2 regions of the Paenibacillus sp. FSL K6-1217 genome follow, and region 1 is predicted to be linked to the other one. Evidence: a T-box and tRNA genes for the amino acid it is inferred to sense, from the RefSeq annotation. Region 1 holds a T-box; the other holds one or more tRNA genes.
The links. A T-box is a leader RNA that pairs with one kind of tRNA and senses whether it is charged. The one in region 1 lies ahead of MHH28_RS15455 (valine--tRNA ligase), so its partner is inferred to be a tRNA-Val.
Positions count from the first base shown of each region.

Region 2: it has a tRNA-Val gene. The T-box ahead of MHH28_RS15455 (valine--tRNA ligase) is inferred to sense a tRNA for this amino acid. The anticodon was not compared.

Region 1 covers NZ_CP150271.1:3,510,073-3,521,017, reverse strand. Annotated here, with positions in the region: gene MHH28_RS15485 (hypothetical protein) at 1-532, shown strand, start outside; gene MHH28_RS15480 (neutral zinc metallopeptidase) at 749-1,609, shown strand; gene MHH28_RS15475 (GGDEF domain-containing protein) at 2,172-3,413, opposite strand; gene MHH28_RS15470 (glycosyltransferase family 4 protein) at 3,608-5,029, shown strand; gene MHH28_RS15465 (LysM peptidoglycan-binding domain-containing protein) at 5,165-6,529, shown strand; gene MHH28_RS15460 (stalk domain-containing protein) at 6,764-7,426, shown strand; T-box leader at 7,519-7,804, shown strand; gene MHH28_RS15455 (valine--tRNA ligase) at 7,963-10,599, shown strand; gene MHH28_RS15450 (bifunctional folylpolyglutamate synthase/dihydrofolate synthase) at 10,605-10,945, shown strand, end outside.
Region 2 covers NZ_CP150271.1:796,763-807,707, reverse strand. Annotated here, with positions in the region: gene MHH28_RS03315 (copper amine oxidase) at 1-66, opposite strand, end outside; gene MHH28_RS03310 (DUF3892 domain-containing protein) at 324-560, opposite strand; gene MHH28_RS03305 (GNAT family N-acetyltransferase) at 653-1,096, opposite strand; gene MHH28_RS03300 (hypothetical protein) at 1,220-1,429, opposite strand; gene MHH28_RS03295 (site-2 protease family protein) at 1,506-2,582, opposite strand; gene metG (methionine--tRNA ligase) at 3,087-4,739, shown strand; gene MHH28_RS03285 (aldo/keto reductase) at 4,893-5,846, opposite strand; gene MHH28_RS03280 (helix-turn-helix transcriptional regulator) at 5,999-6,808, opposite strand; gene MHH28_RS03275 (NUDIX domain-containing protein) at 6,871-7,293, opposite strand; tRNA gene MHH28_RS03270 (tRNA-Val) at 7,464-7,535, shown strand; gene MHH28_RS03265 (hypothetical protein) at 8,018-8,560, opposite strand; gene MHH28_RS03260 (GNAT family N-acetyltransferase) at 8,840-9,370, shown strand; gene MHH28_RS03255 (LytTR family transcriptional regulator DNA-binding domain-containing protein) at 9,451-9,846, opposite strand; gene MHH28_RS03250 (cyclic lactone autoinducer peptide) at 9,864-10,007, opposite strand; gene MHH28_RS03245 (accessory gene regulator ArgB-like protein) at 10,010-10,537, opposite strand; gene MHH28_RS03240 (hypothetical protein) at 10,530-10,945, opposite strand, start outside.

The DNA of each region.
Region 1 (10,945 bases):
AATGCTCGTGGCCAGTATCTCATTGGCACTTGTTGGGGTAGGGAGCAGCGGAGCCCTGAACAATGTTACTTCGGCAGCGAGTGCACCGCTTAAGGTAGGCCGGGTGGAAGCGGCTGCCCATGGCACCAAATGCTTCACCGTAGCGGTTGCTGTAGTACAGAATGGCGTAATTGTAGCGGCTTCGCTGGATGATTATCAGTTCCTGGGCACCGATGTAGCCACTGGTGTACCGAACTCGGACAAGGATTTCGGCAAGAACTACAAAGATCCGAACATGGTGCTGGCCTCCAAGAAGACCAACGCCAAATACTACAGTGAGCACATGACGGAAGAAGCCAAATCGACAGTAGCCTATGACAAGAACCTGGCGGCTATAGAGAAATTCGCAACAGGCAAAACTATAAAATCCCTTGAAGCTACACTGACGAACAAAAGCAAAGAGCAGGTTGTTGACGCTGTAAGCGGTGCAACGCTGGTGGACACCCAAGGTTATCTGAAAGCCATTCTAAGCGCAGCCAAAGCTGCAAAATAAACGGCGGTTCCATCCTTTAACCTATTTTACCCCTTCATCGTTGCGGCGGTGGAGGGGTTTTACTATTTAAAGGTTTTACTATTTCAAACAGGTTTCCACTTGTCTCCAGGCTGAACCTGCTGCTTCAGAAGAGTGGCACCCCTGCAATTATGGGTATAACAGTATTAAGTACAAATAGATCTGCATTCACGAGTATTCATAACTGGGGGTTAGGCCATGAAATGGCAGGGCAGAAGAGGGAGTTCCAATGTGGAAGACCGCAGAGGCCGCGGAGGCGGTGGCGGAGGCAAGCTGATTGGCGGCGGTATCAGCGGGATCGTGATCATAGTGATTGTTACGCTGCTGAGCGGCGGGAATATCGGCGATATTATGGGGAATCTGACCTCAACCGGTTCGGGTACGAACTCAAGTGTCCCTTATGAGCAGACTGCTCAGGAAAAGGAGTTATCCGAGTTCGTATCTGTCGTGCTGGCCGATACCGAGGATGTCTGGTCCGATATCTTCAAGGAGCAGGGGATGACTTATCAGGACCCGGCGCTTGTGCTCTATAGCGGCAGCGTGAACTCTGCCTGCGGAACCGCCAGCTCGGCCGTAGGCCCGTTCTATTGTCCGGGGGATGCCAACCTGTATATCGATCTCAGCTTCTATGATGAGCTGCAGCAGCAGTTCAAGGCGCCGGGAGATTTCGCCATGGCCTATGTGATTGCCCACGAGGTGGGGCATCATGTGCAGACCCTGCTGGGCGCTTCCGAGCAGCTGAATGCAGAGCGCCAGCGCCTCAGCGAGACCGAGTTCAACAAGGTTCAGGTGCGCTTTGAGCTGCAGGCCGATTATTATGCCGGAGTGTGGGCGCATCATGTCCAGGGTGAGAATCTGCTGGAGGAGGGAGACTTGGATGAGGCTCTGACAGCAGCGAGCGCGGTGGGGGACGATACGATCCAGAAGCGGGCGCAGGGATATGTGGTGCCCGACAGCTTCACGCACGGAACGTCCGAACAGCGCAAGCGCTGGTTCTATAAAGGCTTTAACTCTGGTACGATTGCCGGCGGAGATACCTTCAAGGCTACTGAGCTCTAAGCTCTAGCCTGCAACTGTTCTGTCACCACAAGAGCCGCCCATCCGCTTCACGGAGAGCGGCTCTTGTTCTTATTCGGGATTTATCATGAGGAGCCGTTTCTGCTCCGCCGGGAAGCTGGAATGTATGCCAAAAACAGCATACATTGTGCATGCGCGCAGGCGCACGGGCCGGATGTATGCCAAAAACAGCATACATTGTGCATGCGCGCAGGCGCACGCACCGGATGTATGCTAAAAACAGCATACATTGTGCATGCGCGCAGGCGCACGGGCCGGATGTATGCCAAAAACAGCACACATTGTGCATGCGCGCAGGCGCACGGGCCGGATGTATGCCAAAAACAGCATACATTGTGCATGCGCGCAGGCGCACGCACCGGATGTATGCTAAAAACAGCATACATTGTGCATGCGCGCAGGCGCACGGGCCGGATGTATGCCAAAAACAGCATACATTGTGCATGCGCGCAGGCGCACGCACCGGATGTATGCTAAAAACAGCATACATTAGACGGGTTCTGCCCGGCCCTCACAGGCCGTCCCCCTGCGCAGGAATGTGTGCTTATGGCTGCACATCATTCCGGTAAGAGAGACGGTTGCGGCCGAGCTTCTTGGATTCCAGCAGGAGCTGGTCGGCGTGGACGTACCCTTTTTCCATAGAGGTCTTCTGATTCGGGTCTGCCTTATAGTAAAAGAGTCCGAAGGATGCCGAATAGGGCACGCGGATCATCTCCTCCTCGAATTCTGCACTTACACTGTGGCCGTGAAGGCTGTCCAGCATCTCCTGAATCTGCGCCCTGCATTCCTCGAACGTCTTGTTCCTCAGGAACAGCGTGAACTCTTCCCCGCCGCTGCGGAACAGGATGTCTCCCTCCCTCAGATGCTTATGCAGCGTATCGGCAAAATGAACAATGACACGGTCGCCGACGGCGTGATTATAGGAATCATTGATTTTTTTGAAACGGTCGATGTCCGCCACTACAATCCCGATGTATTCCCCGCTCTGATTCAGCTCCTTCATCATCTTGTCCATATGCGCCCGGTTGTAGGTTCCGGTGAGGAAGTCACGGTATGCCATCTGCTCGAATTTGTCGCGTTCGTATTTGTGCTGGGCGCTTTGCGATTTGGAATAAAAAGAGATGCTGACCACATAGTTGAGCAGGAAGAGAGCGATCAGCATCTCCCAATTCTCCATTTGCAGCAGCCGCAGAAGCAGGGCGTTACTCAGGGCAACCTTGCTGAAGTCCAGCAGATTCCGGCTTCGGAACAGCAGGTGCTTCGCTTCCCGGCGTGTCTTGATATCTCCCGACAGGGCGAAGGTGAGCACCAGGAAGGTGGAGGACAGCAGGGTGGTGACGCAGACTACAAGCAGGAACAAGAGCCAGTATCCGAGCGGAAGCTTGTCCGCCAGCGGTGAGAGCGCCGTGTACAGATAATACGCAGCAGAGCCGCCCAGTGTGAAGGAGCCGATGTTGTAGAACGTATCCAGGAACTCTCCGGGATCGGCGGTTTTTGATTTCTTTTTATAGAAATACACAATGAACCGGTAGAGGGTCTCGAACAGGAGCGTGCCCAGCGGACCGGCAAAAATCCCGAAAGAGGAAGTATAGCTGATCGCATAATCGATCGTAGAATTCCCGCTCCGGGTCACAATCCGCAATTGGAAGTAGATGCTGGAGAAGATCGTGTACAGCAGTAATGCTTTTATATAGGTAACGTCCAGGACTACAGCATGCGCGGGAATGAAGGCTATAGCCAGGGATGCGACAAATAGAAAAAGGTCAAATACCCTCGCTTTGGACATGTCGGAAATTTCCTTTCAGGATTTATACCGATTATACCCGAAAAGATGTTTATTGATTAAAAGTTATTTTTAAATTTTTATAGCATGACTAAATATCTATACCCGCTGCCTGCAACATTCATATACTGTTCTGACTAGGACGGAGCAGACTGCTCCTGCACAGAAGTGAATCTATAAGCCGGGGAGAGGAATACATGAAGATATTGCTGGTCACCTACTGGGGCCTCACCAATATGGGCGGCATTTGGACGTATATGAGGCAGCTGGCAGACAAGCTGGGCGAGCAGGGCCATTCCGTTACCCTGATGGGCAGCCATGCGGAGAACAATACACTTTATTTGCTGAACCGGACGGAGTCTTTTGATAAAAAAGCGTTCTATTCGCTGCTGCTGCCGCAGCTTGATATCGGGCGGTTTCCGGCGCTGCATCTGGAGCATGGCATCTTCAGCTTTGAGCTGGGGCGTTATGTGTTTGAAGGCGGCGCCGCTGTGCTGGGGCTGGAGGAATATGATGTCATTCATGCCCAGGACCCCATAGCCTCGTACGCGCTGCGGCGGATCATGCGCCGTCCCGTTCCGCTGGTCGCAAGTATTCACGGGGCCCTGACCAAGGAGACCTTCTATGAATACAAGGGGCTTGAGCCAGGACTGACCCGGGAGGCCTACGAACAGCGCCCGATCGGGCGTTATTTCCGCAGGCTTGAGACGCTGGGTGCCCGGTCGGCTGACCGGATTCTGGTCTCTTCGGATTGGATTGGACAGCTCACGCAGAGTCTGGGGGTCAACCCGGGTCTTATTCATACCTTGCCGTACGGACTGGATCTGCATCAATACGCCGCCCGGGCCGCAGAGACGCCGCCGCTGCAATTTGCCGAGGGAATCCCTGTGATCATGTTTGCCGGACGTCTTGAATATATCAAAGGAGTCCATGTGCTGATAGAGGCGCTAGGCATTCTGCAACAGCGCTGTCAGCGCTGGATCTGTGCGGTGGCCGGAATCGGCAGCCTCCTGGAGGAGCTTATGGAGCAGACCCGCCTTTTTGGCATTGCGGGGAAGGTTCATTTCACCGGGAAGCTGGACAATATTCCGGCCGCGCTCCGGGCAGCCGATATCTATGTGCAGCCCTCGCTGCAGGATACGCAGCCCTTCTCGGTTACCGAGGCGCAGCTTGCCGGGATCGCGCCGATCGTCGCCGGAACCGCAGGTATGCCGGAGATGGTTCGGCAGGGAGAGACGGGCTGGATTGTTCCGCCTGGAGATGCTGCGCAGCTTGCTCTGCAGATCGAGCAGCTCCTGGGGGATGCGGAGCTGCGAAGACGGACCGGCCTCCAGGCCAGACAGTGGGCGGAACAGACCCGTTCGCTGGATGTCATGGCTGCGGGTACGCTGAATGTCTATCACAGGGCTATCAGTTTGCAGAGGAGCCGGCAGGGCATCCCGGACAACGTGCGTTTTGAAGAAGAACCGGGCGCGGGCGCAATTCCATCAGCCTTTCATCCGGCGGATGTGCTGAGCCAGTGTGATCCGGGTAATCCGCTTGCCGGAATGATGCGTGCTAAGCTTCCGCAGAATTACTCCATACCGGATGCGCGTACGGCCCTTTCTCCTCTGGGATAGCCGCTGTCCGCGAATGAAGCGGCAAAGTTGTCATGCCTGCCTGATTGAAGCATATACATGAGGGGAGTAACATTTTGGGCTTATACTCTGGGCTTGTCTCAGGGATAGATTATGCCAAGAAGGAGGACATTTCCCGTGTTTGACCAGTCCCATGGCTTGCGGTTTGATATTTATGAACGCATTCACCTTTCGGAAGAGCTTCCGGGAATAGCTGAGCTGGAGGAAGTCGAGCTGGTTCCCGACATCCAGGTAATCCAGCGGGAGGACCGGGCCGAGCTGCATGGCCAGCTGTTGCTCACCGGACTTTACCGGGGGGAAGATGATCGTACACAGCGTCTGGAGCATGCGATTCCCGTTGAAATCACAGTTCCGCTGACCCGGGTCAGCTCACTTGATGACATAGGGGTGGAGATCGAGAATTTCGATATTGATCTGCTGACGATGCGGACCGTTAACATTACCGGTGTGCTCTCGCTGCGAGGAATCGGAAGTGCGGATGCACAGCCGGCCTGGCAGCAGGAGGAATACACGGTAGCGTATTCGCCGGAGGCAGGAGACAGCAAGGGGGCCGGAGAGCCATTCCGCAGTCCGGAGAATGACACCCTCTATGAGAATTCGCTCTGGACATATGGCGAAGGGGCGGCGGAGGGGGCTGTGGAAGATCAGGACTCCGCAGCACCGGCTGAGGCTGAAGGCCAACCGCTGTTGGCGGAAGACGCTCCGTATACCCAGCCTGCGGCCTATCTCTCTACACCGCTGAAGGACAAGGAACAGAGAGTAAGGACCCATAGCCTGGATACGGCATCCCCGGCAGGCCGGAAGCAGGCGGCTGATCCGGTCTCCGGCCACTTCCTCACCTCCAAAGAGAAAACGGCACCGGCGGCTGTGAACCAGTCGCTTCAGGAAGACACCGGGCTGCAGACAGGTACCGCCGCATTGAACACTGTGGATCACTGGGGCAATGCGAAGCTTCATGCCGTATCGCAGCCGGAGCCGGTGCTTACCTCCGCTGCCAGCGATGCTGCTGCGCTGTTTGCCGGGAACGAAGAGGGGGAGGCGGCAGAGGAGATCCAGGCGGAAGACAATGAGGTCTTCCTGTCGGCGGAATCTCTGGCTCCCCAGGAGGAGAAAAAGGATCTCAAGGTTGCCCTTGGCAGCAAAAAAGAACCGGGAGCCGCCGAGCAGGAGCCGCTCACCTTCTCCTCGCTGCTTAGCGCAAGCCGCGCCAACAAAGAGCTGGAGGATCTGCATTCCGGCGATATGGCATCTCAGGAAGAAACTGTTCCTGAGGCTGGCAACGATACGGCCTGGAAGAGCCGGTTCATCGGCGGGCGCGGCGGAACGGATCTGTTCCGCAAGGTGCGGCTGTGCATCGTGCAGCGGGAGGAGACGCTGGACACCATTGCAGAGAAATACCAGCTAAGCACCCGGGAGCTGTCCATGTACAACCGGCTTTCCGGTCAGATTGTAGAAGAGGGACAGGTATTATATATTCCCTGAGATGAAGCCAGCCTTCTTCACAGGTTATCCCCCGCCTTATAGACCGGACGGGGGTATTTGTTGTGTGTATTAACAGGTGCATCCATGAAGCAGGCTTCCCTCCTGTTGCCGTCCGCCCGTACCCTTCGTTTGAAAACCACTGAAGCCGGGGTAATAGTCACTACCGGCCTACATACATTACACATTCAGGCAGCTATGCGCTGGTACACCACTTCTGGAAGGATGAGAATTCACATGAAGAAAAAAGTGGCAGCCACTGCGGCCGCACTAAGCTTGACGCTGACAGTCTCGGCCGGTGTCTACGCCGCCAGCAATCTGAAGGAGATCAAGGCGCTCCTCAACAATAAGATCGGGATCGTCGTGAACGGCCAGAATTATACGCCAAAGGACGGCAACGGCAAAACCCTCGCCCCGATTACCTACAACGGCATTACTTATCTGCCCGTACGCTCGATCGGTGAAGCGCTGAACACCGCTGTCACTTACGATGCTGTAACCAGCCGGGTAATCATTGGCGATGCGGCTGCCCCGCCTGCCTCCTCCGGCGGCTCCTCCGCAGGAACTCCAGCGGAGTCCGTGAAGCGTCCGAAGAGCCTGCCGGCAGATTTCCCGCTTCCGGCGGACGCGAAGATCTTTGATCTAATTGAAGGCTCGGCGACCGGTAAGCCGTCTGCGACCTTCAGCTACACCACGAAGCAGAGCCTGGAGACGCTCGGCAATACGTACAAGGACTATTTTGTGCAAAAGGGAGCGACCTCCAAGACGGAGGAGGTCTCCGCCTCAGCCTTCTCGATTATTGATGCTGGAAGCACCTTCTCCGTTACGCTGGATGGCGCTCCCGGAACGGGCGGCAATCAGGGTTTCAATGTAGTTCAAGTGATCTGGAGCGGGGAGTAGGCGCCGAAGTTCATCTTCTGCGCGCCCTTTGTGTATATGCTGGTTGACTAGGGATAACACTGAATGTATTATTGAACTAAGTAATAACTAGCATAAAGACTGGGAACGGGAAGAGTAGGCGGTCAGCCCTTCAGAGAGCGGGATTATCATTGGTGTGAATTTCCGCAGGATGCAGCCCCCGAAGTCGCCCCGGAGTTGCCCTTCTGAGCTTGTCTTCATGATGAAGACGGGTTAGGATGCGGCCGGATGCAGCCGTTACCCTGCATGAGTGTCGCGCTAAGCTTTAGGAACCTTTAAGAGGGACTTAAGGCAGAGGTTTATTTTTTATTGGCGCGAAACAAAGGTGGTACCGCGAAAGAATGGCCTTTCGTCCTTTGAGACGAAGGGCCTTTTTGTATTCTCAGAAACCACTAGCTACTCAATACATTAACAGTGGAGGGTTCACAATGGCTGATAATAACAATGCAGCAGCAGAGCTGCCGAACCAGCAGGAAGCGGCAGAAGACACCGCCGCAGCTAATCACAAGCAGAGCGACATGCCGACTACATATGATCCTGGAGCGGCAGAGAAGAAGTGGTATGCGTACTGGATGGAGAAGGGGTTCTTCGAAGCCGGCAAGCGGCCGGGGGCGGAGCCTTACAGCATCGTCATTCCGCCGCCGAATGTAACAGGAATGCTGCATATCGGACACGCGCTGGATTTCACGCTTCAGGATGTGCTGATCCGCACCAAGCGGATGCAGGGATATGATACCCTGTGGCTGCCGGGCACGGACCATGCTGGTATCGCTACGCAGACCAAGGTGGAGCAGAAGCTGCGACAGCAGGGAATCTCCCGCCATGATCTGGGGCGCGAGAAGTTCCTGGAGCAGGTATGGGCCTGGAAGGACCAGTATGCACAGACGATTCATGACCAGTGGGCCAAGATGGGCCTATCCCTGGATTACTCCCGCGAACGGTTTACCTTTGATGAAGGCATGAAGCAGGCGGTAAGCAAGGTCTTTGTAGAGCTGTACCAGAAGGGCCTGATCTACCGCGGCAAGCGGATTATTAACTGGGACCCGGCTGCCCGTACGGCTCTGTCGGACATTGAGGTTATATACAAAGAAGTGAACGGCCATCTGTACCATCTGCGTTATCCGCTCAAGGATGGCAGCGGCTATATTACTGTAGCTACAACCCGTCCCGAAACGATGCTGGGCGATACAGCGGTTGCAGTTCATCCTGCGGATGACCGTTATAAGGGGCTTATCGGCAAAACGCTGATCCTGCCGATTACCGGCCGGGAAATTCCGGTGATTGCTGATGAGTATGTAGATAAGGAGTTCGGCAGCGGCGCGGTTAAGATTACACCGGCCCATGATCCGAACGACTTCGAGATGGGTGTCCGCCATAACCTTCCGCAGATCAATGTGATGGATGAAGGCGGCGTGATGAATGAGGAGGCAGGCGCTTACCAGGGGCTGGACCGCAGCGAATGTCGCAAGCAAATCGTTGCCGACCTGAAAGAGCAGGGAGTGCTGATTTCTATCGAGGACCATGTACACCAGGTTGGGCACAGCGAGCGCTCGGGAGCCGTGGTAGAGCCTTATCTGTCCACCCAGTGGTTCGTGAAGATGCAGCCGCTGGCCGAAGCTGCTATTGCGGCACAGAAGGAAGGCAACGGCGTTAATTTCGTGCCGGATCGCTTCGAGAAGACCTACCTGAACTGGATCGAGAATGTCCGTGACTGGTGTATCTCCCGCCAATTGTGGTGGGGCCACCGTATTCCGGCGTGGTACTCCGAATCCACCGGGGAGATCGTAGTTGCGCATGATGAGGAAGAAGCGCGCCGTATCAGCGGGCTGTCCGACCTGAAGCAGGATGAGGATGTTCTGGATACCTGGTTCAGCTCGAACCTCTGGCCGTTCGCTACATTAGGCTGGCCTGATGGGGACAGCAGCGACTACCAGCGTTACTATCCGAACAATGTACTGGTTACCGGCTACGATATCATCTACTTCTGGGTAGCGCGCATGATCTTCTCCGCCATGGAATTCACCGGACAGAAGCCGTTCTCCGATGTACTGATGCACGGACTTGTACGCGATGCCGATGGACGCAAGATGTCCAAGTCACTCGGCAACGGCATCGATCCGCTGGATGTGATCGAGCAGTACGGCGCTGACGCCATGCGCTATATGATTACGACCGGCAGCACTGCGGGCCAGGATCTGCGATTCCGTATGGAGAAGGTGGAGCAGGCGCGCAATTTTGCCAACAAGATCTGGAATGCCTCCCGGTTCGCGCTGATGAATCTGGAAGGCGTAGCCTTTGAAGATATTGACATTACAGGTGAGCTTGGTACGGCGGACCGCTGGATTCTGCACCGCCTGAACGAAACTTCCCGCGATATTACGCGTCTAATTGACTCGTACGAGTTCGGCGAGACCGGCCGCCTGCTCTACAACTTCATCTGGGATGATCTGTGCGACTGGTACATCGAATTCGCCAAGCTCTCGCTATATGGAGCGGACGCAGCCGCCAAGGCCAAGACCCAGTCTGTTCTGGCGTACGTGCTGGACCGCACACTGCGCCTGATTCACCCATTCATGCCGTTCATTACGGAGGAGATCTGGCAGCATCTGCCGCATCAGGGCGAATCGATCACACTGGCCGAATGGCCGAAGTACGATGCAGCGCTTGAGAATCCGCAGGCAGTGGCAGAGATGAACCTGCTGATGGATATCATCCGGGCCGTTCGCGGTATCCGGGCAGAAGTGAATGCGCCGATGAGCAAGAAGGTCGAGCTGATTATCAAAGCCGGCAGCCAGGACACCCTGGATATTATTTCCCGCAACGACAATTACATCGGGCGCTTCTGCAATACCTCTTCGTTCGAAGCAGGCCTTGCGCCGCAGACGCCGGATAAAATGATGTCCGCCGTGGTTACCGGAGCGGAGCTGCTTCTGCCGCTGTCCGGTCTGATCGATATTGATCAGGAGATTGCCCGTCTCGAAAAAGAAGTTCAGACCCTGAACAGCGAAGTGGAGCGTGTGGAGAAGAAGCTCAGTAATCAGGGGTTTGTGGCCAAAGCGCCGGCTAAAGTCATCGAAGAGGAACGGGCTAAGCAGGCGGATTATTCCGACAGACGTGAGAAAGTGCTGGCCCGTATTGCAGAGCTGAGAGGATAACGGACATGGAAGAGATCACACGGAGCGGCAATGCCGCTCCCTTACATTCTTATACAGAAGCGGTAGACTGGATCAACAGTCTGATTCCTTTTGGAATCCGGCCGGGTCTGGAGCGGATAGAGCTTCTAATGGAGAAGCTGGGACATCCGCACCGGAAGCTCAAGTTCATTCATGTGGCGGGGACGAACGGCAAGGGGTCGACCTGCGCCTTTTTAACCTCGGCCCTTATTCAGAGCGGATATTCGGTAGGTACCTTCACCTCTCCTTATATCACGAAGTTCACGAACCGCTTCCAGTACAACGGCACCGATATTCCTGAGGAGACTCTGCTTGCGCTTGCCAATCG
Region 2 (10,945 bases), 2.7 Mb from region 1:
GAACAAATAGGAGCTTCCCATCATGAAAAACACAACCGTACACAGAGCAATTTTTCTCCATCTCATTGCAAAGCCCCTCCAAATAATTCATGCTGTTAATGTATACTGCTAAGCCATCGACAAGTTGCGCAGAATTCAGGGAATTATTTCTTTTTGCAGAAGAAAAGAAAATCAAGCCCTTGTGCAACCGGTTTCGGCTTGTACGGCAGCCGTCAACGCAGCATTATCGGAGGAGCCGTACTCTCCCCTGATACATAGAAAAGGCCGGACTTCAGCGTCCTTAAGACGCCAGTCCGGCCTTTCCCCCTTTTATCTATGCCCGGCTAAAATTGCGGAAGCTGATCCAGATTGTTCGTAGGATCTCCGTCTGCATCGCCGCGGATATACATTTCGCCGTCTTTTCCCTTAAAGACATTGACCCCTTCGATGCTCCCGGACTGAACCTCCTGAAGTGCCTGCTGATAATCCAGCTCACGCCCGGAGGAGGTCTGGAACCCGGTTAAATCTCCGTCACCGTTGCGTTTGGCGGCAATAAAGCGTTCCCGTTCTTGATTCATCACTTAGGATCGTCTCCTTCGCACTAAGAATTAGCCATCCATATGGCCTAATTCTAGCTTGTCCATAGCAGCGGAAGAGTATGTACCCCGGCAGATTACAGAGCCTTATTCATTCTAACATGCAGAATCCCGGCATCATAGAAGGGCTCCTTGGAGATCACTTCATAGCCGAGCTTGCTGTAAAATGGTTGTGCCTGGCACTGGGCATCCAGAACGGAAGCCTGCAGACCCAGCTCACGGGCCCGTTCTTCCATAGCCAGCAGCAGGATACGTCCGTATCCCTTGGTGCGGAAGGCTTGGTGCACAGCAATCCGCTGCATCTTGGCGGTGTCCGCCTTATAGTAGATCAGCCGGCCGGTTGCAGCCGGCTGCCCGCCCTCCATGAGCAGGAAATGATGCACATGCTCGTTGATGGCATCATATTCGTCGATTTCTTCTTCTACCGGCACCTTCTGTTCTTCCACAAATACCTTCTTGCGGATCTCCAGCGCCATCTGAAGCTGCTCCTCTGTAGTTACATGTACGATTTCCACTGCCATCCCCCTGGCTCCTCTCTGTAGGTCCAATCAATATTGAGCATTATACAGAATTATTAATATCCTGTATAGAGCCTGAGACCTTCCGGGCTGGGCCCGTGAGCAGGGAACCGCCGAACATCTTACTTACGGAGTGTCATAGACTTCCTCGGGAATCGAGCGGTCATACACATCCCGCAGAATCGGCGAGGTCAGGCTATCCCGTGAATCCAGGCCCCCGTCCAGTCCGGTCATACTGTGAACATCCGTATATTCAGGGACCTCTTGGCCGGACGTACATCCGGCGATTCCCGCAAGAAGACATACTCCGATGGATAGTATACGTACTCTTGCCATGCGCATTGCTTCGAACCCCCTCATCCTTCTTGGCTCTTTACAGCTTTGACGAATCAGGAGGTTCATAAACGGAGCTTTACAGATTTACATTGCCGACCACATGCACAAGATACATCATTCCCCCCAGAAAAGCGGCAAGCGCAAAATATGCAGCGCCATATCTCCAGCGGGAAGCAGCCGGCACTTCATAATACTTATCATTGTCATGGATCGTAAAGCTGATCTCACAGGTCATCTTCAGCTGGAGGCTGGCATCCACGTACAGCTGGTCGAGCTGCACGACTTTGACTTTTCCGATCAGGGACTGCACGGGCATAGTGGTCGTTCCGTAGAAGTCCAGATTATCCCAGCGTACCCCGACGAACTGCTGGCGGTTCAACTCGCTGTAGGTGGTGAACGGCAGCTCCCGCTTATGCTCAGGGCCGGGGATCAGATATCCTTGCTCCTGCAGATCCCCGATGGGGATCAGGAAGCTTTTGAGCACAGTATGCATCTGATTCTTCGTACGCCGGCTGATGTACTTCTTATACATATCATAAGCGAACATGACCCAGATCACACCGAACAGGATAGATTTCAGATAGATGATTACAGCTAATCCGCCAATGAGCCCTACCAGCCATAACCAGCGTGTAACTGCCGTGGCAATTCTCCCCCCGTCCAGCGGGTGGATCGGCAGCAGGTTAATCAGATTAAGGAAGAAGCCGATATAGGCCAGTGAATATAACAAGGGGCTATGATAATAATAGGCTGCACCGAATACAATCAGCGCGCCGATACTTCCGAGCACCGGCCCGCCAAAAGCGACATAAGCTTCCTCTCTGGCATCCAGCGGCTGCTTCTTCATCGTTATGAGTGCGCCCATAAAAGGAATGAACAGCGGTGCGCTTACCGGCAGGCCGATCCGCTTGGCAGCAATCACATGGCCGATCTCATGGACGAATAATAACGCCACGAAGCCCACAGCAAACTGCCATGGTGAAATCAGGGCATAAGCCCAGATCGATACCATCATGGAGATCAGCGGACCTGCGATCTTCCCCAGCTTGAGCAGAGAGATAATGGCTTTCCCCTTAAGCAGCAGCAGGACCGCCCCGCTGCCCAGCCATCCCCATGCACCCGAGCTTTTTTTCTCCTGTTTGTTTTCCTGCAATAGTCTCAATCTCCTTTTGACCTCTGTGTCGCTCCAGTTCCAGGCTACGGGTCAGGCGCTCCCCTGCTCCCTGTTTGCCCTTATTCTCTACTGTCGCACAGGAGTGCTATGGATTGCAAATAGGCTTAGGGTGTTGACAAATCTCCCGGCTTGCATATATGATATCCAGTAATTAGGATAACCACAATAGCTGCGAAGAGAAAGAGTACCCTGGCAATTCTTCCACAGAGAGCTCCGGCCGGTGAAAAGGAGCAAAGAAAACCCTCGGGAATATGGTCTCAGAGCTGCGCACCGAATCCCGGCATGAACGGGACGTAGGCTGCGCCGGAACCCGCATCCGTTACCATGCTAGGGTATACCCGCTTATTTTCTGCGGACGTACCTGAAGAGGTGGATGCCGCGAGGCATTGATGAATTTGGGTGGTAACACGTGAGCACAGGCTCTCGTCCCTTTAGGGGATGAGTGCCTTTTTTGCGTCCATACAACTTGAGGAGGAGAGAGATATGACTAACATTTTTATCGGAGGGGCTTGGCCTTATGCCAACGGCTCCCTGCACCTGGGCAGACTCGCCAGCATTCTTCCGGGAGATATTCTGGCCCGCTACCACCGTGCCAAAGGCGACGCTGTACTGTATGTATCGGGAAGTGACTGCCACGGCACCCCCGTTGCTGTACAGGCGGGACAGGAGGGGGTATCGCCCGGTGAATTCGCCAGCCGGTACCATGAGGAGTTCGCAGAGTGCTTCCGCGCCTTAGGCTTCACCTATGATTTGTATACCCGGACCGATCAGGCCCATCATCACAGCACAGTGCAGGAGCTGTTCCTTAAGCTGCTGGATCACGGGTATCTGTACCAGAAATCCACGCTCCAGTGCTACTGTGAACAGGACCGGCGCTACTTGCCGGACCGTTATGTGAATGGGACCTGTCCGGTCTGCGGACAGCAGGCCCGGGGGGACCAATGCGATTACTGTTCCACGATTCTCGATCCGGTGGATCTGCTGGAGCGCACCTGTGCCCTCTGCGGGTCCACGCCTGTGCTGCGCTCCACCCTGCATTACTATCTGTCGCTGTCCAGCTTCCAGCATGCACTCACGGAATACGCTGAATCCGCCCAGGGCTGGAGAGACAATGCGGTCCGGCTGACCCGCAGATATCTGCAGGAAGGACTGCAGGACCGCGCGGCCACACGCGATCTGGACTGGGGCGTGGATGTCCCCGCTCCCGGCTTCACAGACAAGAAGATCTATGTCTGGATCGAAGCCGTCAGCGGCTACCTCTCTGCCAGCAAGCAGTGGGCGGCAGAGACCGGCAACCGGTGGGAGGATTTCTGGTCCGTGCCATCCGGGCAGGATAACGATGGGCAGCCGCCTATAACTGCCTATTATGTACACGGGAAGGACAATATCCCTTTTCACAGCCTGATCTGGCCGGCACTCCTGCTGGGCGCTGAGGATCTGCATCTGCCGGACCGGATCTTCTCTTCTGAATACCTGACCCTGGAAGGGCAAAAATTCTCCACCAGCCGCAACTGGGCGGTCTGGGTGCCGGATATTCTCAGCCGTTATGACCCGGACTCCATCCGATATTTCCTAACTGCGAACGGTCCTGAGAAGCGGGATGCCGACTTCTCCTGGAGAGAGTTCATCTATAGCCATAACAGTGAACTGCTGGGTGCGTTCGGCAATTTCGTCAACCGCAGTCTCGTATTCGTGAATAAGTTCTGGAATGGCAAAGTTCCAGACGGCGCGTTGAACGTAGCATGGGCTGATGGTCTGGAACATCTGTATACGGAAGCTGGGAGACTGATTGAAGCCGGACACTTCAAGGAAGCGCTGGAATTCATCTTCTCGTATATCCGCCAGGCCAACAAGTATTTCGACCAGCAGCAGCCGTGGCTACAGATTAAGCATGACCCTGCGGCCGGAGGCAACACGCTGTACACTTGTGTTCAGATTATTGCCAACCTGTCTAACCTGCTGAACCCGTTCCTCCCCTTCTCCTGCGGGAAGATTAGAGGCTTCCTGTCCATGGAACAGCCTGTCTGGCAGCCGGTATCCGTACGTGCGCAGCAGCCTATCGTAGAGCTTGAATTACTGTTTGAGCGGATAGATGTGCAGCGCATAGAGGAGGAAGTGGAGCGGATGGGTAACTAGATGTGCAGCGGGAACGGTGACATGCCGGGGGTTACAAGAGTGCCGGGGGAGGTTGGATGGAATGGAGGTGGAAAAAGCGTTCTCGCCCGCATACCGCTCACAAACAAGCGGCACAGGCAAGAACGCTCAGGGCTCTTGATACCTCGTGATGACTTAGTTCTGCCCGGGGTAACGTCCTCCGGCTGCAACCCCTTGCGGGGATATCCGCTCAATCCGGGCGAGCTCCTCTGCCGACAATGTAACCTGAAGCGCTCCGAGGTTCTCTTCTACACGCTCCAGCCGCTTGGTGCCGGGAATCGGCACAATCTGCTCTCCTTGTGCCAGAAGCCAGGCCAGCGCAAGCTGTGCCGGAGCGCAGCCCTTCTCTTCTGCCATCTGCCCGATCAGCGAGACGACCTCCAGGTTTCGGGTGAAGTTCTCTCCCTGGAAGCGCGGGTAATGGCGGCGGTAATCATCCTCCGGCAGATCATCGAAGCTCTTGATCTGGCCGGTCAAAAACCCCCGGCCCAGCGGGCTATACGGAACGAAGCCGATGCCCAGCTCCTTGACCAGCGGCAGAATCTCATCCTCCACCTCGCGGCTCCAGAGCGAGTACTCTGTCTGCAGAGCCGTGAGCGGATGCACCGCATGTGCCCGGCGGATCAGTTCGGGCGAAGCCTCGGATAAGCCGATGTAGCGGATCTTCCCTTCCTTGACGAGGTCAGCCAGTGCAGCGGCTGTTTCCTCAATAGGGGTGTTCGGATCAGGCCGGTGCTGATAGTACAGGTCGATATAATCTGTGCCTAGTTGATACAGACTGGCATCGACAGATTTTTTGATATAAGCCGGGTCTCCCTTGGGTCCCTGAGTATGCGTAATGCCGAATTTGGTTGCAATCACAACCTGATCCCTTCTGCCCTTAAGCGCCCGGCCAAGCAGCCGCTCATTGCCGCCGAAGCGCTGCTGCTCGAAGGCTCCATAGATGTCCGCTGTATCCAGCAGGGTTACTCCCAGATCAAGCGCGCCGTGAATGGTTCGTACAGACTCTTCATTGTCCGGCATCATCATCGTTCCGAGTCCCAGAGCCGATACGCTCAGCCCTTCGTTCCCGAGTGTTCTTGTGTGCATATGGTGTCTCCCTCTTTTCCCTGTAAAGGATCTTGTGAACATGCCCTTATTCTAACCGTCCTGCCGTGGAGCAGCCACAGTACGTTCATGCTAGTAAGATCATTACCAGGAAGCGGAGGAAACGTATGGCGTATGTCCCCCGAGATCGTCTGCTACGTTATAACAGGCGTATAGATACAAATATGCAGACCCGGATGATCCGCCAGATTCGCCATAGAATTGATATCGTAGACTACCGGCTGATTCGTGCCAAGGCTCTCTATGACCACACGGTTGACCCTCTTGCCTTGAATATGATGCTGCTTCCATATCCCGGCGAAATCCGCACTGTCCTCGCAAAGCTGATCGACCATCTCCTTGTACCAGGGATCGTGCAGATTCATGTCATAATAGGTTCTGAACACCCCCACTGAATAGAGAGCGAACTCCTCCCAGTTCAGCATCCGGCGGCGCAGCTCCAGATCGAGGAATAAGAGACGCAGCATAATACGCTCTGAAGCAGGCAAATTTCCGAAGTCACTGAGAACCTCACCCGCCGCATCATTCCAGGCCAACACCTCAGAGCGCTCATTCGTTATAAAAGACGGATAGGACAATTGGCCGATAATGTCCCGCCACTGCGGATTCAGCTCAGGACTTCCCTCATTAATAGAAGTAATGGTATCCGGCAAACCCGGATTCCATAGCTCGAACAGATGCTTCTTCTCATCCGGTGACAACCGCAGCGCCAGGCTGAGACTCTCCATGACCTCTCTGGAAGCGGTAACCTCCCTGCCTTGCTCCAGCCACGCATAATAAGTGCTGCTAAGACCGGCTAGAACGGCAACCTCCTCCCGCCGCAGCCCAGGTGTTCTGCGCTGACTGTTCGTCTCCTTGATCCCTACAGCTTCAGGCTGCAGACGCTCCCGGCGTGATCTCAAAAAGTCGCCAAGCCGCTTGAACCTCGTAATCCCATGACTCATGAACAGGGCCTCCTCTCAGCCAATCGTGTATCTATTCTACCAGAAATGCGATCACGGTTACCTCACAGTTGCTTCACATGTTCAATGACTCTCGCAAATAACGCCGGGTAGATCCCCGGATACGTCATCGCCTGCGGCAGCTCGCTGAAGCTTCGAAGCTCCGCCATTTCATAAGGGGGCAAAGCTCCGAACTTCTTAATCTCTGCAAAATACAGCATCCCGAAGCTCTCCTCCAGCCCTTCACTGCTAACTGAATAGATGCATAATGAATGAAGCTCGTACTCTTCAGCACCGGTCTCTTCATACAGTTCTCTTACCGCTGCTTCCCCTGGACTCTCGCCTGCCTCAATATGCCCGCCGGCAAATTCCCATGTGGACCGCTCGCGGTGCCGCACCAGAACCCATTCCTCCCCTTGCTTCATGACAATTACCACATACTTGAGACTCACCTCAGGGCGCTCCGCTTCATACAACGTTACGATCATGATAGAATTCCACCTTTTTGGTTCATTGTTGGCCATTATGTATACAGGATGGAATGAGAGTTTCTTCCAGACCATCATCGTTTATTGTAATATACTGCGGATGGGGTGTCGTGCATAATAAAAAATTCTTGCCATCTCCTCCCCTCCTATGGTATTATAAATTTCGTTGCAGGACGGTAGCTCAGCGGGAGAGCACTATCTTGACAGGGTAGGGGTCATGGGTTCGAACCCCATCCGTCCTATACTGCATCATCTTAGAAAAACCCTTATAAAATAAGGGTTTTTCTTTTTGTTAAGCAGACTTTTTGATCTACTCATCATTCTTGGATAAAAAAATATTGGGGTATGCCAGATAAATAGATTGTTTATCTGCGGAGAGCCTATGGCAGCCCCTTAATAGCTGTAGCAGGATGATACGCTGTATATCTGTTCCCTCCCCAGGTATAAAAGCCCCTTTTATTGCGGAAAATTTACTATTGTCGTATTGTTGCTTTAAAGGAGTGATAATTGTGCGTATTGCTTTTTGGATTGTATTTGCCTTTGTGGGGATTTTGATCTTTTGGATAGTAGGCGGCTTAATTGGACGAAAGAAACGGAAATAATCTGCCGGGGCTTTAACAGCCCCTATTTTGCCTCAGATTCCCCTGCCCAACCCTGACTCAGAAAATCCAGCGTATGCATCGCCTTGTTCAACACAGGATCATTCTTCACCAGCACCTCCCATTCACCTAAACATAATCGCCATTCGCTTATCCACCAATACAACGCCGTCTGCTTCACCTTTTCCGTTGAACAGAGCTGAAATCACAAATATTTTCGTGTCGTCCTCCGCTTTCGCTGCCCATTCTTTTTCCTGCAAATAACGCTTGTTGATTGAATCATAAGCATAGTCCAGGTTACGCTCCGTATCGTTCAGATATTGATCGCCATAGATTGGTTTGAAGTCATCTTTGGACATGCCAATTTGGAAACCGCCGACGGTTTCATACGCCTCTTTCGATTCCTCTGTCAGAGTAATGCCGGCCACTTTATCCTCCCGGTACATAATCCTTACGCCAGCGCTATACATGAATGAATTGGCGAGCCCCTTATCTTCCCCCTTGCCCAGCACCTCTTCCGCTTCCGCACGGCTCATTCCGTACTGAACAATGGCTTTGCTGTCCCCCACCTTTTGGATGGCTAAGTCTTTGGTGGTCACCCCGTCCTTTGAATTCGCACAAGCTGTTAATACCAACAGAAACAACAATATCAGTACGGTTTTTTTCATAATGCCCTCCCGGATGTTTTTACCTAAAGCTTACCATGTTCAGCGGATTTAGAAACAGGCTGCAAATAAGCATCCAGTTAACTCTTGGTCATCTGACTTGTAAAACCCGGGGTCGACGTCTCTGGTTAGAAATCCTTACCAAGCCGATTATCCTTCTTTGTGGAAATTCATTAAATTATATATAATAGAGGCAGCTTCCACACGGAAAGGACTGAACTATGCGCAGATATCAATATTTTAACCCCACAAGCCAAATATTCTTTTAATGGAGGTAATATATTGATTACTGAATTACGTACTGAGAGATTAATATTGAGACAAATGAGCACAGCCGATTCAGCCAGCCTCTTCACAATCTGGTCTGATCCTGAAGTCACCCGGTTCATGAATATCAGCAGCTTCACGGATGAAAGTCAAGCCGTGGAAATGATTGAGCTGCTTGGTAAGTTGGCCGCAGAGAATCAGGCGATCCGCTATTCAATCATTAAGGCAGAGTCTGAACAGATCATAGGCTCCTGCGGTTTCAATAGTCTGGATAATGACAACGCCAAGACAGAGATTGGTTATGACCTTGGCCGGGAGTTTTGGGGAAAAGGTTATGTGTCCGAAGCCCTTCTCGCTCTGATCGATTATGCATTTAATACACTGAACTTCAATAGAGTAGAAGCAAAGGTCGAGCCTGCTAATATCAATTCTATTAAGGTGCTGCAGAGATTAAACTTTTCGCTGGAAGGAACTTTAAGGCAGAGTGAGCGGTCCAAAGGAACATTCATTGATCTCTGTATGTATTCCAAATTAGCTACAGATTAAGCTAACCTGAATAAGGCTGGCCCGGGACGCAGCAGAACAGCGCAGGGTCAGTCTTATTTTATATACCATAAAAAATAAAGCTACCACTGGGGCAGCTCCACTAATTTAATATCCGATGCGGATGTTTTTACGTATTTGAGAATTTCTTTATAGCCCTTCTCTGACAGAAAACACTTCTGCTCGACTCCTCTGTGGTCTTCCCCAAAATAAGCAATATGAAACGTCTTATCCAACTGGATAATATTAGAAACCTGAATTAACGTGTTTCTATCTGCTAGAACGAAATTATATCCTGAACTGGCCAGGGTATTAAGCCAATATTTCAGCGTACCTACTGTATAAAAGGTCTGATCGTACGTATGGACAATGATCCGATAGATAGTCCGTTCAAATTCCATAAAAGTTATTTTCGCAATATCGAGTGAGAATACACCAGTGTTTCCCTCTGTGTCTCTAGTAACAGATATCGTGCTCAAAGGGATCAACTCCAATGTTATTTAAGTAACTCTTCAGGAACCTCCGGTTGGTTAACGTAGAACACACTGGCGGTAACTAACACAACAATTGCAGCCATAGCGGATAAACCGGAAGCTAATTTATACACTATTTTGCGTTGCAGCGTCTTTAACCCCCTCATTCTCAAGTTCTCACCCCCCTTCTAGCCATAATCAGACTGACAGATTGAGCCAAAAAGCTGGCCGCAACCACCGGGGACCCTGCCACAACATTGGCCGCCACAAGGATTACCGCTATGACCTTCAGCTTAGGCCAGTGCTGCCTGGGAATCCGGGTCTGACGTTCAATTCCGATCGGTGCTAGCCACAGTACAATCAACAGACTAATTCCGTTCATAAGCAGAACCGCTGTACTGCCCACTTCAATGAAGGACAAGAGCGTGAATAAGGTTGCTGTATACAAAACACAGGCCATACCCGATTTGAGGTGTACCCCGCCGGAGACCTGGCGCAATAACGCAAAAGAGATCAGAATCAGCAGAGCTTCCGTTGTCCGGCCTGTCAGAAGGGATACCGCCAAGGTCAGACCGATAATGAACAACACATTAAGGATGATAGCAATAGCGAACTTCAAAACCGCCAAGGATGCCGGATGCTCAGGGACTACACTTTTAATGCGCAGTGCAAGCTTGCCGGACATGTGCTCAAGCATCTTCCAGCTCCTTCCGGGTGGAATAGTATAGAAGGAAGACAGACATAACCAAAAAAATCAGTGCGTTTAACAAAATATCATTGTAATAGAGCAGGAGAGATACTACTATTACAAATGCACAAATCAGTACGGACAGCAGGATATCCTCTATTTTGAAGCGGAGTTTATCCAGATCGAAGGTGAAGCCCTTGCCTTTGCGGTAAAGGTAGCCGAACACTCCAAAGACAATAGCAGCGGTCGCAACCTGAAGGAAATACCCGTTCGCCTTATTGTCGATATTCGAAACGGAGCGGAAGACACTCCAAAGAATCAACGTCTGAATCCCGGCGAAAATAGCAAACCCTGATATCGTTGCAATGATAGATAGAATCAGCGGCATCCTCACCACTGCAGCAAAAAAGAAGATGA